DNA from 2 places in the Pseudomonas synxantha genome. Region 1 is predicted to be linked to the other one. Evidence: predicted binding sites of a transcription regulator. Region 1 holds the regulator's gene; the other holds the start of a gene.

Region 1 (5,892 bases):
CCTGGCCGAGGTGCTATTGCCCTTGGGCCTGGCGCTGGCCGCCGGTGCGATGCTGTTGGTGGTGACCCACGAAGTGATCCCCGAATCGCGGCGAAATGGTCACGAAAAGCTCGCCAGCCTCGGGCTGTGTATCGGGTTTTGCCTGATGATGGTGATGGATACGGCGTTGGGATGAGGCTCGCTGCTACTTCAGAGGTTATTCGCCTTCGTCGAAGTAGTTATTGATCAACTCAACCAATGCCGCCATCGCTTCGTCTTCTTGCTCGCCTTCGGTCTTCAGGTGAATCTTGGTGCCCTTGCCGGCCGCCAGCATCATCATCGCCATGATGCTCTTGCCATCGACCATGGATTCCGGTGTACGACCAGCGCGGATCTGACAAGGGTACTTCCCGGCCACGCCGACGAATTTGGCCGAGGCCCGGGCGTGCAGGCCCAGCTTGTTGATGATTTCAATTTCCCGAGCCGGCATCGCAGTGGTGTTCCTTTCAGCTAAGGTCGCGGTGGCGGACCTGGACGTTCTTGAGGGTTTGTTGCAGCACCTGGCCCAGCCGTTCCGTCAGATAGACGGAGCGATGGTGGCCGCCAGTGCAGCCAATGGCAATGGTGACATAGGCGCGGTTGCTCGCGGCAAAGCGCGGTAACCATTTGAGCAGGTAGCTGGAGATGTCCTGGAACATCTCTTCTACATCCGGTTGCGCGGCCAGGTAATCGATCACCGGTTGGTCCAATCCGGACTGATCACGCAGTTCTGGCTTCCAATAGGGATTGGGCAGGCAGCGCACATCAAACACCAGGTCGGCATCCACCGGCATGCCACGTTTGAAACCGAATGATTCGACCAGGAACGCAGTTCCGGGCTCTGGCTGGTTCAGCAGGCGCAGCTTGATCGCATCGCGCAGCTGATACAGGTTCAGATTGGTGGTGTTGATCTTAAGATCAGCCAGATCAATGATCGGCCCCAGCAACTTGGTCTCGTCCTGGATGGCTTCGGCCAGGGAGCGGTTGGCGCTGCTGAGCGGGTGGCGGCGACGAGTTTCTGAGAAACGTTTGAGAAGCGTTTCTTCGTCGGCATCCAAGTACAGTACATCGCAATGAATATGCTTGGCGCGCACTTCTTCCAGCAGTTCCGGAAACCGCGAGAGGTGGCTGGGCAGGTTGCGGGCATCGATAGACACAGCGACCAGGGGTTGCGCCAATTCAGTATGGATCAGTGCGCGTTCCGCCAGCTCCGGCAGCAGGCCGGCGGGCAAATTGTCGATGCAATAGAAACCGTTGTCCTCAAGGACGTTGAGGGCGGTGCTTTTACCTGAGCCGGAACGGCCGCTGACGATGATCAAACGCATGATTACTGCCCGTTTTGTTCATCCAGGACGACCTGATACAGGGCCTGATTGGTCTTGGCACTGCGCAGTTTTTCGCGTACTTCCTTGCGATCAAGCATGCTGGCGATCTGCCTTAGCAGTTCCAGATGCGCATCGGTGGCGGCTTGCGGGACCAGTAATACGAACAGCAGGTCGACCGGGGCACCGTCGATGGCGTCGAAATCGATCGCAGCTTCCAAGTGCAGCAGGGCGCTCACGGGTGTATCACAGCCTTTGAGGCGGCAGTGAGGGATGGCGATGCCGTTGCCAAAACCGGTGGAGCCGAGTTTTTCACGGGCAATCAACGCCTCGAAGACATCTTGCATCTCCAGACCCGGCACTTCGCGGTGGATCAGGTTGGCAATTTGTTCGAGGGCTTTTTTCTTGCTGCCGCCCGGCGCGTTCACGAGGGAACGGCCGGGGGTCAGGATGGTTTCAAGTCGGATCATGGGGGGAGAGTTAACGACCTGTGCCTTGGAGCAGGCTCAGATTCTTTTCCTTATGCTTTTTGAGTTGGCGGTCGAGCTTGTCGGTGAGCAAGTCAATCGATGCATACATGTCTTCATGCTCGGCATTGGCAACCACTTCACCACCAGGTATCTGGAGGGTCGCTTCGATCTTCTGCTGAAGCTTGTCAACCTTCATGATGACCTGCACGTTGGTGATCTTGTCGAAATGTCCTTCAAGCTTCCTCAGCTTCTGCTCGACATAGTCGCGCAGTGGAGGGGTGACTTCTACATGGTGTCCACTGATGTTGACTTGCATACAGCTTCTCCTTCGTTGCCAGTGCATAAAGCGGCAGGCAAGACGCCTGCCACTGGAACGCTATGGCCCGCCCGTCACATCAAACGCTTACGCTCGCTGGAAGGCGCGATCCCGAGGGACTCGCGGTACTTGGCGACGGTTCGACGGGCGACCTGAATGCCTTGTGCCTCCAGTAAACCAGCGATCTTGCTGTCACTCAACGGCTTTTTCTGATTTTCCGCGGCAACCAGTTTCTTGATGATCGCGCGGATCGCTGTGGACGAGCATTCACCGCCTTCGGAGGTACTGACGTGGCTGGAGAAAAAGTATTTCAGCTCATAAATACCCCGTGGGGTATGCATGAATTTCTGCGTGGTCACCCGGGAAATCGTCGATTCATGCATGCCGACCGCTTCGGCGATATCGTGCAGGACCAAAGGCTTCATGGCTTCGTCGCCGTATTCCAGGAAACCGCGCTGGTGCTCGACGATCTGGGTCGCCACCTTCATCAGGGTTTCGTTACGGCTTTGCAGACTCTTGATGAACCAGCGCGCTTCCTGCAACTGGTTGCGCATGAAGGTGTTGTCGGCGCTGGTATCGGCGCGGCGCACAAAACCGGCATATTGCGGGTTGACCCGCAGGCGGGGCACCGACTCCTGGTTCAGCTCCACCAGCCAACGCTCGTTGTCCTTGCGCACGATCACGTCGGGGACGACGTATTCGGCTTCGCTGGACTCGATTTGCGAGCCCGGGCGCGGGTTGAGGCTCTGCACCAGCTCGATGACCTGGCGCAATTCATCTTCCTTGAGCTTCATGCGGCGCATCAGCTGGCTGTAGTCGCGGCTGCCCAGCAGGTCGATATAGTCCGACACCAGGCGCTTGGCTTCGGCCAGCCAAGGCGTCTTGGCCGGCAACTGGCGCAATTGCAGCAGCAGGCACTCGCTGAGGGTGCGGGCGCCAATGCCGGCGGGCTCGAATTGCTGGATGCGATGCAGGACGGCTTCGATTTCGTCCAGTTCGATGTCCAGCTCCGGGTCAAAGGCTTCAAGAATCTCGTCGAGGGTCTCGTCCAGGTAGCCCTGGTTGTTGATGCAGTCGATCAGGGTGACCGCGATCAGGCGATCGGTGTCGGACATCGGTGCCAGGTTCAGTTGCCACAACAAATGACTCTGCAGGCTCTCGCCGACAGAGGTACGGGTGGTGAAGTCCCACTCGTCATCGTCATTGCTCGGCAGGCTGCTGGCGCTGGTCTGGTACACGTCTTCCCACGCGGTATCCACGGGAAGCTCGTTGGGAATGCGTTCGTTCCATTCGCCGTCCTCGAGGTTATCCACCGTCGGGGCGGTTTCCTGGTAGGAGGGTTCCTGCACGTCGGGGTTGGGTTTTTGCTCGATGTTATCGGCCAGCGGGTCGGCATTGTCGAAGTCGTCGCCTTCTTCCTGGCGTTCGAGCATCGGATTGGACTCCAGGGCCTCCTGGATTTCCTGTTGCAGGTCCAGGGTCGACAATTGGAGCAGGCGGATGGCCTGTTGCAGCTGCGGTGTCATCGTCAGCTGCTGGCCCATTCTCAGGACTAGCGATGGTTTCATGGCAGGGGCTTAACACCTTATTCGCCGGCGCAATGCGCCATCCACGACAGGGCGCGTGAGCGCCAAACATAAGCAAATTATATGCCTGATCTCGGGGGCTTTGCCTAGAGCGCGGTAACAATAAAAAAGCCAAGGTTTCTATTGACTCCTGCGCGCTCCAGGAAAATCCGCGATACCACCGTGCCTACAGGCGGAACTCGTGACCCAGGTACACTTCCTTGACCAGCTCGTTGGCCAGGATAGTCTCGGCATCGCCTTCGGCAATCAGTTGGCCGTCGTTGACGATATAAGCCGTTTCGCAGATATCGAGTGTCTCGCGCACGTTATGGTCGGTGATCAGCACGCCAATGCCCTTGGCCTTGAGATGGTGGATGATCTGCTTGATATCGCCCACCGAGATCGGGTCGACACCGGCAAACGGTTCATCCAGCAAGATGAACTTGGGCGCGGTCGCCAGGGCGCGGGCGATTTCCACGCGACGACGCTCGCCACCGGACAGGCTCATGCCGAGGTTGTCGCGAATATGGTTGATGTGGAATTCCTGCAGCAGGCTTTCCAGCTCTTTGCGGCGACCATCGCGATCGAGCTCCTTGCGGGTCTCCAGGATCGCCATGATGTTGTCGGCCACCGACAGTTTGCGGAAGATCGACGCTTCTTGCGGAAGATAGCCGATACCGGCGCGGGCACGTCCGTGCATTGGCTGGTGGCTGACGTCCAGGTCGTCGATCAATACGCGGCCCTGGTCCGCCTGGACCAGCCCGACGATCATATAGAAGCAGGTGGTCTTGCCGGCACCGTTGGGGCCGAGCAGGCCGACGATCTGGCCGCTGTCGATCGACAGGCTGACGTCGCGTACCACCTGGCGGCTTTTATAGGCCTTGGCCAGGTGCTGGGCTTTCAGGGTCGCCATTACTCGGCCTTCTTCTTCGGCTGGATAACCATGTCGATACGCGGACGAGGTGCGGTGACCTTGTTGCCATTGGCGCGGCCGGCCTGGGCGACCTGGGGCTGGGTGTTGTAGACGATCTTCTCGCCTTCGGTCGAGTTACCGTCGGCGCTCAGCACCTTGGCCTGGTCGATCAGTACAATGCGATTTTGCTGGGCATGGTATTGAATGGTCTTGCCGTAGCCCTTCATCGGGCCTGGATCTTCTGCCTTCTGCTTCTGTTCGAAGTAAGCGAGGTTGCCCACTGAGGTCACGACATCGATATCGCCGGCCTGGGTACGCGTCAGTGTCACCGTATTACCGGTGATCTTCATCGAGCCCTGGGTGATGATCACGCCGCCGGTATAGGTGGCGACACCTTGCTTGTCATCCAGCTGCGCATCGTCAGCCGAGATGTGGATCGGTTGCTGGCTATCGTTCGGCAGAGCCCAGGCGCTCACGCTTCCCAGTGCTGCGCCCAGACCGAGCAAAATAGGGAGGGTTTTAACGAGCCTCATACTGTCCTCTTACGTTCGATAGCAGGTGTATCCTGCTTTCTTTCAAATACGCTTTCATTCCCTTGCCAGTCGATACACCGCCAGCGCCGTCGATTCTAACGTCTTGCTCGGTCTGCGCATATTGCTTCTGTGGGAATACCGTCATGCGACTGCTGGTAATGATGGTGTCGCGGTTCTGTGCGTCTGTACGTGCGACGCGTACCGAGTCGATCAGTTCAACTTCGGTGCCGCCGGAATTGACCTCGCCACGCTTGCTGGTGACGTGCCACGGGAAGTCGGTTCCGCGATAAAGGTTCAAGTCCGGATTGGTCAGCAGGCTGATGTCGGAGGCCTTGAGGTGTTCGACTTTATCGGCCGTCAACTCGTATTGAACCTTGCCGTCCGGCATGAATTGTATGCTGTAGGCATTTATCGAGAAATTGTCGATGAGCCCCTCGTCAACCTGCGCAACAGGCTTGTCGAGAAAGCGCCCCGGGCTGATATTCCAGTAGCCCACCGCCAGGAGCAGCGCGGCGATGACCCCGAATAACAGGAAGTTGCGGATCTTTTTACTCAGCATATAACGCTCTATAGGTAGGCGGCGTGGGCCGCTTCAAGACTGCCCTGGGCACGCAGGATCAACTCGCAGAACTCCCGGGCAGCACCTTCGCCGCCACGGGCGGTGGTGGTGCCGTGGGCATGTTCGCGCACAAACGCCGCGGCATTCGCAACGGCCATGCCCAGGCCCACCCGGCGAATCACCGGCAGGTCAGGCA
Region 2 (5,892 bases), 2.9 Mb from region 1:
CCGTACAAGGCCAGGGACTCTTCTTTGAGCAGCTCGAGCAATTGCTGCGTCGGCGCCAGATCATCAATGATCAGTTGAAGCAAATGTTCGTCGTGGTGCATGGCTGGCCTTGGGTTTTAAGCGTCCAAAAGCCCTGCGCAGGCCTTTGCCTAGCGCTCGGCTTCGAAGTTGAGCAGCTTGCTGGCGACACGGTTGCTGTCGACTTTATAGCTGCCATCGGCGATGGCCTGTTTCAACTCGGCCACGCGGGCTTTGTTGACAACCGGCTGGTCGCGCAGCGAGTCAGTGACCTTCTGCAACTGTTGAGCCTCATTGCTCAGGTGAACCGATTCCCCACTCTGGCTGACGCTGGCCTGTTCTGCCTTGGCGGGCAGGGGCTGTGGCTTGGCTTCTACGCTGTCCTTGGCACCGCTGGTGCGCGTACTGCCTGGCAAAGCCGGGGCGTTATTCAAACGACTGAAATCAATGACCATGTTGAAAAAACCTCTGGGTATTTGGACGCTTGCCATGTTTTCGGCCATACCCAAACAAACTTTAGGCGCGAATGACAATAAATCTCCACACGGAACTTCTCGTGCACAGTGTAGGAAAACCCAGCGTCCTCTACCAGTGTTCTATAAAGCGACCTCGACTTGCCCGGGGGCGGTCACGCGCGCCTTGATGACGCGGTTGGAGTTGAGATTCTTGACACGGATCTGTTCGCTCATGCCGCCGTTGGACAGCGCTTCACCCGGCATTCTTACATTCAACCCGCCGCTGCTGGCGGAAATCACCACCTGGTCACCTTTGCGAATCACTTCGGCCTGTTCCAGGTGAACCAATGTGATGACTTGATCGGTGACCATTGGTCGGGTGAGCCGCTGCCCAATAGCCTGGTCCACTGAGGTCAGATAGCCCTGGTTGATCTGGCTGATGTCCCGTTCACGCAGGGCCACATCCTCAAAGCTAATAATACCGGTGCGTTTCAGCGGCCGCGCAACGACAACCACATCACGGAACAGCTTGACCTGCGCAGGCACGAATACTGTCCACGGCGAGGCACCTTCACAACGTACTTTCACCGTGACCCGGCCAATGGGTTGAGAGGGGCTTTCCAGGGTGGCTGTCAATTCCCTGTCGCACATGGGCATGCGCAAACGCGGGTCCAACTGATTGACTTGGATTTCATAACGCCCCGGCGTCTGTGTGGTTGCCAGATAATCTTCTACAGTGAACTCAAGAAACCCTTGGGTGACGCCGATAAGTACATCAGGCAGGGTAACGTTGTCGGCACGGGTCGCAGCATTGAGCCCCAAGGCAAGCAACGCCATCGAGGCGCAGAGCAATCTGCGATAGCGTTGGCAGCCAAAGTGTCGGGAAACTGTCGTTTTAATATCCATGAACAACAAATAGCAAAGCTCGTGCCGTTTAGTGTTGGGTACGCTTCGTACCCCTAGTTTTAGGAGTCTGGGCATGGCAGGTGTAATGGATTCAGTAAACCAGCGCACACAGCTGGTAGGGCAGAATCGCCTGGAGTTGTTGCTTTTCCGCCTGGACGGCAAGCAGTTGTATGGCATCAACGTGTTTAAAGTGCGTGAAGTGCTGCAATGCCCCAAGTTGACGATCATGCCCAAGTCCAATCCGGTCGTGTGTGGCGTGGCCAACATCCGTGGCGCGACTATTCCGATTCTCGACCTGGCATTGGCCACGGGGTCCTCAGGTTTGCAAGACCGCCAGAGTCCCTTCGTGATCATTACCGAGTACAACACCAAGACCCAGGGGTTCCTGGTGCGCTCGGTGGAACGTATCGTCAATATGAACTGGGAAGAAATCCACCCGCCGCCCAAGGGCACCGGGCGCGATCACTACCTGACGGCGGTGACGCGGGTCGATAACCAGTTGGTGGAAATCATCGACGTGGAGAAAATCCTCGCCGAAGTAGCGCCGACCTCGGAAACCATCTCCGTAGGTGTGGTGGATGCCGAGACCGCGCATAAGGCCGTGTCTTTGCGCGTACTGACCGTGGACGACTCTTCAGTGGCGCGCAAGCAGGTCACGCGTTGTCTGCAAACTGTCGGTGTGGACGTAGTGGCGCTCAATGACGGTCGCCAGGCCCTGGACTACCTGCGCAAGCTGGTGGACGAAGGCAAGAAGCCAGAAGAAGAATTCTTGATGATGATTTCCGACATCGAGATGCCGGAAATGGACGGATACACCCTTACGGCCGAGATACGCAACGATCCACGCATGCAAAAATTGCATATCATCCTGCATACTTCGTTGTCGGGGGTATTCAATCAGGCAATGGTCAAGAAGGTCGGTGCTGATGACTTCCTGGCCAAATTCCGTCCTGATGACCTCGCATCCCGGGTAGTCGACCGGATCAAGGCAGCAGATCACAGCTGAGGGATTCTCCCCTGGCGGTCACACGATTTAAGAGGCGGTACCATTGTCTACGGGTAATTTGGATTTCGAACAGTTCCGGGTCTTCCTGGAAAAAGCCTGTGGCATATTTTTCGGTGAAAACAAGCAATATCTGGTATCCAGCCGTCTCAACAAGCTGATGGAACAGCAGGGCATCAAGTCCCTGGGTGAGTTGGTCCAGCGGATCCAGACGCAGCCGCGCAGCGGGCTCAAGGAAATGGTGGTCGATGCCATGACCACCAACGAAACCTTATGGTTTCGCGATACCTACCCCTTTGAAGTGCTCAAGAACAAAGTGCTGCCGGAGGCGATCAAGGCCAGCCCGGGCCAGCGCTTGCGTATCTGGTCGGCGGCGTGCTCTTCGGGGCAGGAACCGTACTCGATCTCGATGTCCATCGACGAGTTCGAACGGACCAATATGGGCCAGTTGAAAGCAGGCGCGCAAATTGTCGCAACGGATCTGTCCGGCACCATGCTCACCAACTGCAAGACCGGTGAGTACGACAGCCTGGCGCTGGGCCGCGGCCTGTCCCAGGAGCGCCTGCAACGATACTTCGACCCCAAGGGGGCGGGGCGCTGGGCGATCAAGGCACCGATCAAGAACCGCGTGGAATTCCGCTCGTTCAACCTGCTCGACAGCTACGCCAGCCTGGGCAAGTTCGACATGGTGTTCTGCCGCAACGTGCTGATCTATTTCTCGGCTGAAGTGAAGAAAGACATCCTGTTACGCATCCACGGCACGCTCAAGCGCGGCGGGTATCTGTTCCTTGGTGCTTCCGAAGCCTTGAACGGCCTGCCGGATCACTACCAGATGGTGCAGTGCAGCCCGGGAATCATCTACCAGGCCAAGTAAGTCAATGTGGGAGTGTGGGAGGGGGCTTGCTCCCGATAGCAGTGTGTCAGTGATAGATTTATCAACTGAACCACCGCCATCGGGGGCAAGCCCCCTTTCACCTTTGTATTGCGGCAAAATAAATCAAAGTGGCAATGCCCATTGCCGCTTTACTGGCGCCATGCGGAAATCACTTGCCGCTTTTCTGGCATTGCCGCCGGCAATCTCCCCGCAAACCCCTAATATACGGGGGTTCACAAGATTGGCATGTACCTTGCTATAACCCTGCTAACGAACAGCAGGTCAGCCTAAAGGTCTCCGCCATGAGCATCAGCTTCGATAAAGCGCTCGGTATCCACGAACAAGCCCTGGGCTTCCGCGCCCAGCGTGCCGAAGTCCTGGCCAACAACATTGCCAACGCCGATACCCCGAACTACAAGGCTCGGGACCTGGACTTCTCCGCCGTGCTCGCTGCCCAGCAGGACAAGACCAAGAACGGCACCTTCGCCTTGAACATGACCAACAACCGTCATATCGAAGCGCAGGGCCTGGGCAATGCTGACGAGTCGCTGCTGTATCGCACGCCGATGCAGCCGTCGATCGACCAGAACACCGTCGACGCCCAACTGGAGCAATCGAATTACGCCGAGAACTCGGTGAACTTCCAGGCCAGCTTCACCCTGCTCAACAGTAAATTCAAAGGGCTGATGTCAGCCCTGCGTGGAGAGTAAGCCATGTCCCTGTCCAGTGTTTTCAATATTGCCGGCAGTGGCATGAGCGCGCAAACCACGCGCTTGAACACCGTCGCCAGTAACATCGCCAACGCCGAGACCGTGTCTTCGAGCATTGACCAAACTTACCGCGCGCGTCACCCGGTGTTTGCCACCATGTTCCAGGCTAGTCAGAGCGGCGGCAGTGATTCGTTGTTCCAGGACCAGGACGCAGCCGGCTCCGGTGTGCAGGTGCTGGGTGTAGTCGAAGACCAGAGCAACCTTGAGGCCCGTTACGAGCCGAACCATCCCGCCGCGAACGAAAAGGGTTACGTCTACTACCCCAACGTCAACGTGGTCGAGGAGATGGCTGACATGATTTCCGCCAGCCGTTCATTCCAGACCAACGCGGAAATGATGAACACCGCCAAAGCCATGATGCAGAAGGTCTTGACCCTGGGTCAGTGATAAGGGGCGCCAAATAATGGCCATCGTTGATACGTCTAACAACACGGCAGTCCAGGACCTGTTCAATTCCAAGGTCAAGGATGCTTCGAACAATGTAGCGAATGTTTCCAAAGCCGCGACCGGCAGCCAGTCGCTGGGCAAGGATGCATTCCTGCAGTTGCTGGTCACCCAGCTGAAAAACCAGAACCCGCTGTCGCCCCAGGACAACGGCGCGTTCGTGGCCCAGCTTGCACAGTTCAGCAGCCTTGAAGGCATCAACACCCTCAACGACTCGGTGAATAACATCTCCAGCAACTTCAGCTCCTCGCAAGCGCTGCAGGCTTCGTCGCTGGTGGGGCGGTCGATCATTATCCAGACCGACAAAGCCATGGTTGATACCAGCAAGAGCATGAACGGTTCGGTGGAGGTGCCATCGGCGGTGGGTAACATTTCCGTCAAGATCACCGACAAGGACGGCAACGTCGTGCGCACCGTGGATATGGGCGCGCAGAGTGCCGGCAGCCAGAGCTTTATCTGGGATGGCAAGAATGAGAAGGGCGAAATCGCCCCAGCCGGCACCTACACCTTCAATGCCTCCACCAAGAACGACAAGGGTGATGCGGTGGCCCTGGCCACCTCACTGCCGGCCACGGTAACCAGCGTGACCCTGAGCAAGACCGGCGGCGAAATGCTGCTCAACCTTGCAGGCGGCATGGGCAGCGTCAAGCTGTCGCAAATTCAGACTATCGGTACATAGAGCCGGCTAGATACGGCAGAGGGAGAGAACATGTCTTTTAATATCGGCCTTAGCGGCCTCTATGCGGCCAACAAACAACTGGACGTGACCGGCAACAACATCGCCAACGTCGCGACCACTGGCTTCAAGTCATCCCGTGCGGAATTCGCCGATATCTACGCGGCCTCCAAGCTGGGTACTGGCCAGAATACTATCGGCAACGGTGTGAACCTGGCGGCGGTGTCCCAGCAGTTCACCCAGGGCGACGTCAACGGCGGTGGCGGCATCCTCGACATGGCGATCCAGGGTGGTGGTTTCTTCGTGCAGAAGGGTAGCGACGGCTCGTTGGAATACACCCGTAGCGGTGCTTTCCGTGCGGACAAGGACGGCTACATCACCAACAACACCGGCACTTCGCGTCTACAGGGCTACGCTGCGGACGAGAATGGCAAGATAACCAAGGGTGGCCTGGTGGACCTGCAACTGAACCTGGCGAATCTGCCACCGAAGGCGTCCACCAAGGTGGATTCGGCCAGCAACCTCAACTCCTCGTCCCCGGTGATCGACCAGACCAAGAATCCGTTTGATCCGAGCAAGTCCGAAACATTCACTACGCAATACAGCACTACGTTGTACGACTCTCAGGGTAACGCCCACCCGATGGTGCAGTACGTGGTGAAAACCGATGCCAACCAGTGGCAGTCCTACACCTTGATTGACGGCCGCAACCCTGATGGTTCGGCTCCTACCGGTACCGGTGCTGA

What was found. The regulator sigma-54, encoded in region 1, starts transcription at its own class of promoters, with help from an activator protein. The targets are predictions, from matches to a motif close to ANTGGCATNNANNTTGCTNT.
Region 2: flgB (flagellar basal body rod protein FlgB) is a predicted target of sigma-54. The motif match lies at 3,497-3,516, and genes of this name have one in related genera.

Annotation. Positions count from the first base shown of each region.
Region 1 covers NZ_LT629786.1:4,487,529-4,493,420, reverse strand. Annotated here, with positions in the region: gene BLU48_RS20850 (ZIP family metal transporter) at 1-175, shown strand, start outside; gene BLU48_RS20845 (HPr family phosphocarrier protein) at 197-469, opposite strand; gene rapZ (RNase adapter RapZ) at 486-1,343, opposite strand; gene ptsN (PTS IIA-like nitrogen regulatory protein PtsN) at 1,346-1,810, opposite strand; gene hpf (ribosome hibernation-promoting factor, HPF/YfiA family) at 1,821-2,126, opposite strand; gene BLU48_RS20825 (RNA polymerase factor sigma-54) at 2,201-3,694, opposite strand; gene lptB (LPS export ABC transporter ATP-binding protein) at 3,879-4,604, opposite strand; gene lptA (lipopolysaccharide transport periplasmic protein LptA) at 4,604-5,137, opposite strand; gene lptC (LPS export ABC transporter periplasmic protein LptC) at 5,124-5,696, opposite strand; gene BLU48_RS20805 (KdsC family phosphatase) at 5,705-5,892, opposite strand, start outside.
Region 2 covers NZ_LT629786.1:544,596-550,487, forward strand. Annotated here, with positions in the region: gene BLU48_RS02615 (flagella synthesis protein FlgN) at 1-101, opposite strand, end outside; gene flgM (flagellar biosynthesis anti-sigma factor FlgM) at 150-473, opposite strand; gene flgA (flagellar basal body P-ring formation chaperone FlgA) at 615-1,379, opposite strand; gene BLU48_RS02630 (chemotaxis protein CheV) at 1,453-2,385, shown strand; gene cheR (protein-glutamate O-methyltransferase CheR) at 2,429-3,256, shown strand; gene flgB (flagellar basal body rod protein FlgB) at 3,559-3,966, shown strand; gene flgC (flagellar basal body rod protein FlgC) at 3,970-4,413, shown strand; gene flgD (flagellar hook assembly protein FlgD) at 4,430-5,149, shown strand; gene flgE (flagellar hook protein FlgE) at 5,180-5,892, shown strand, end outside.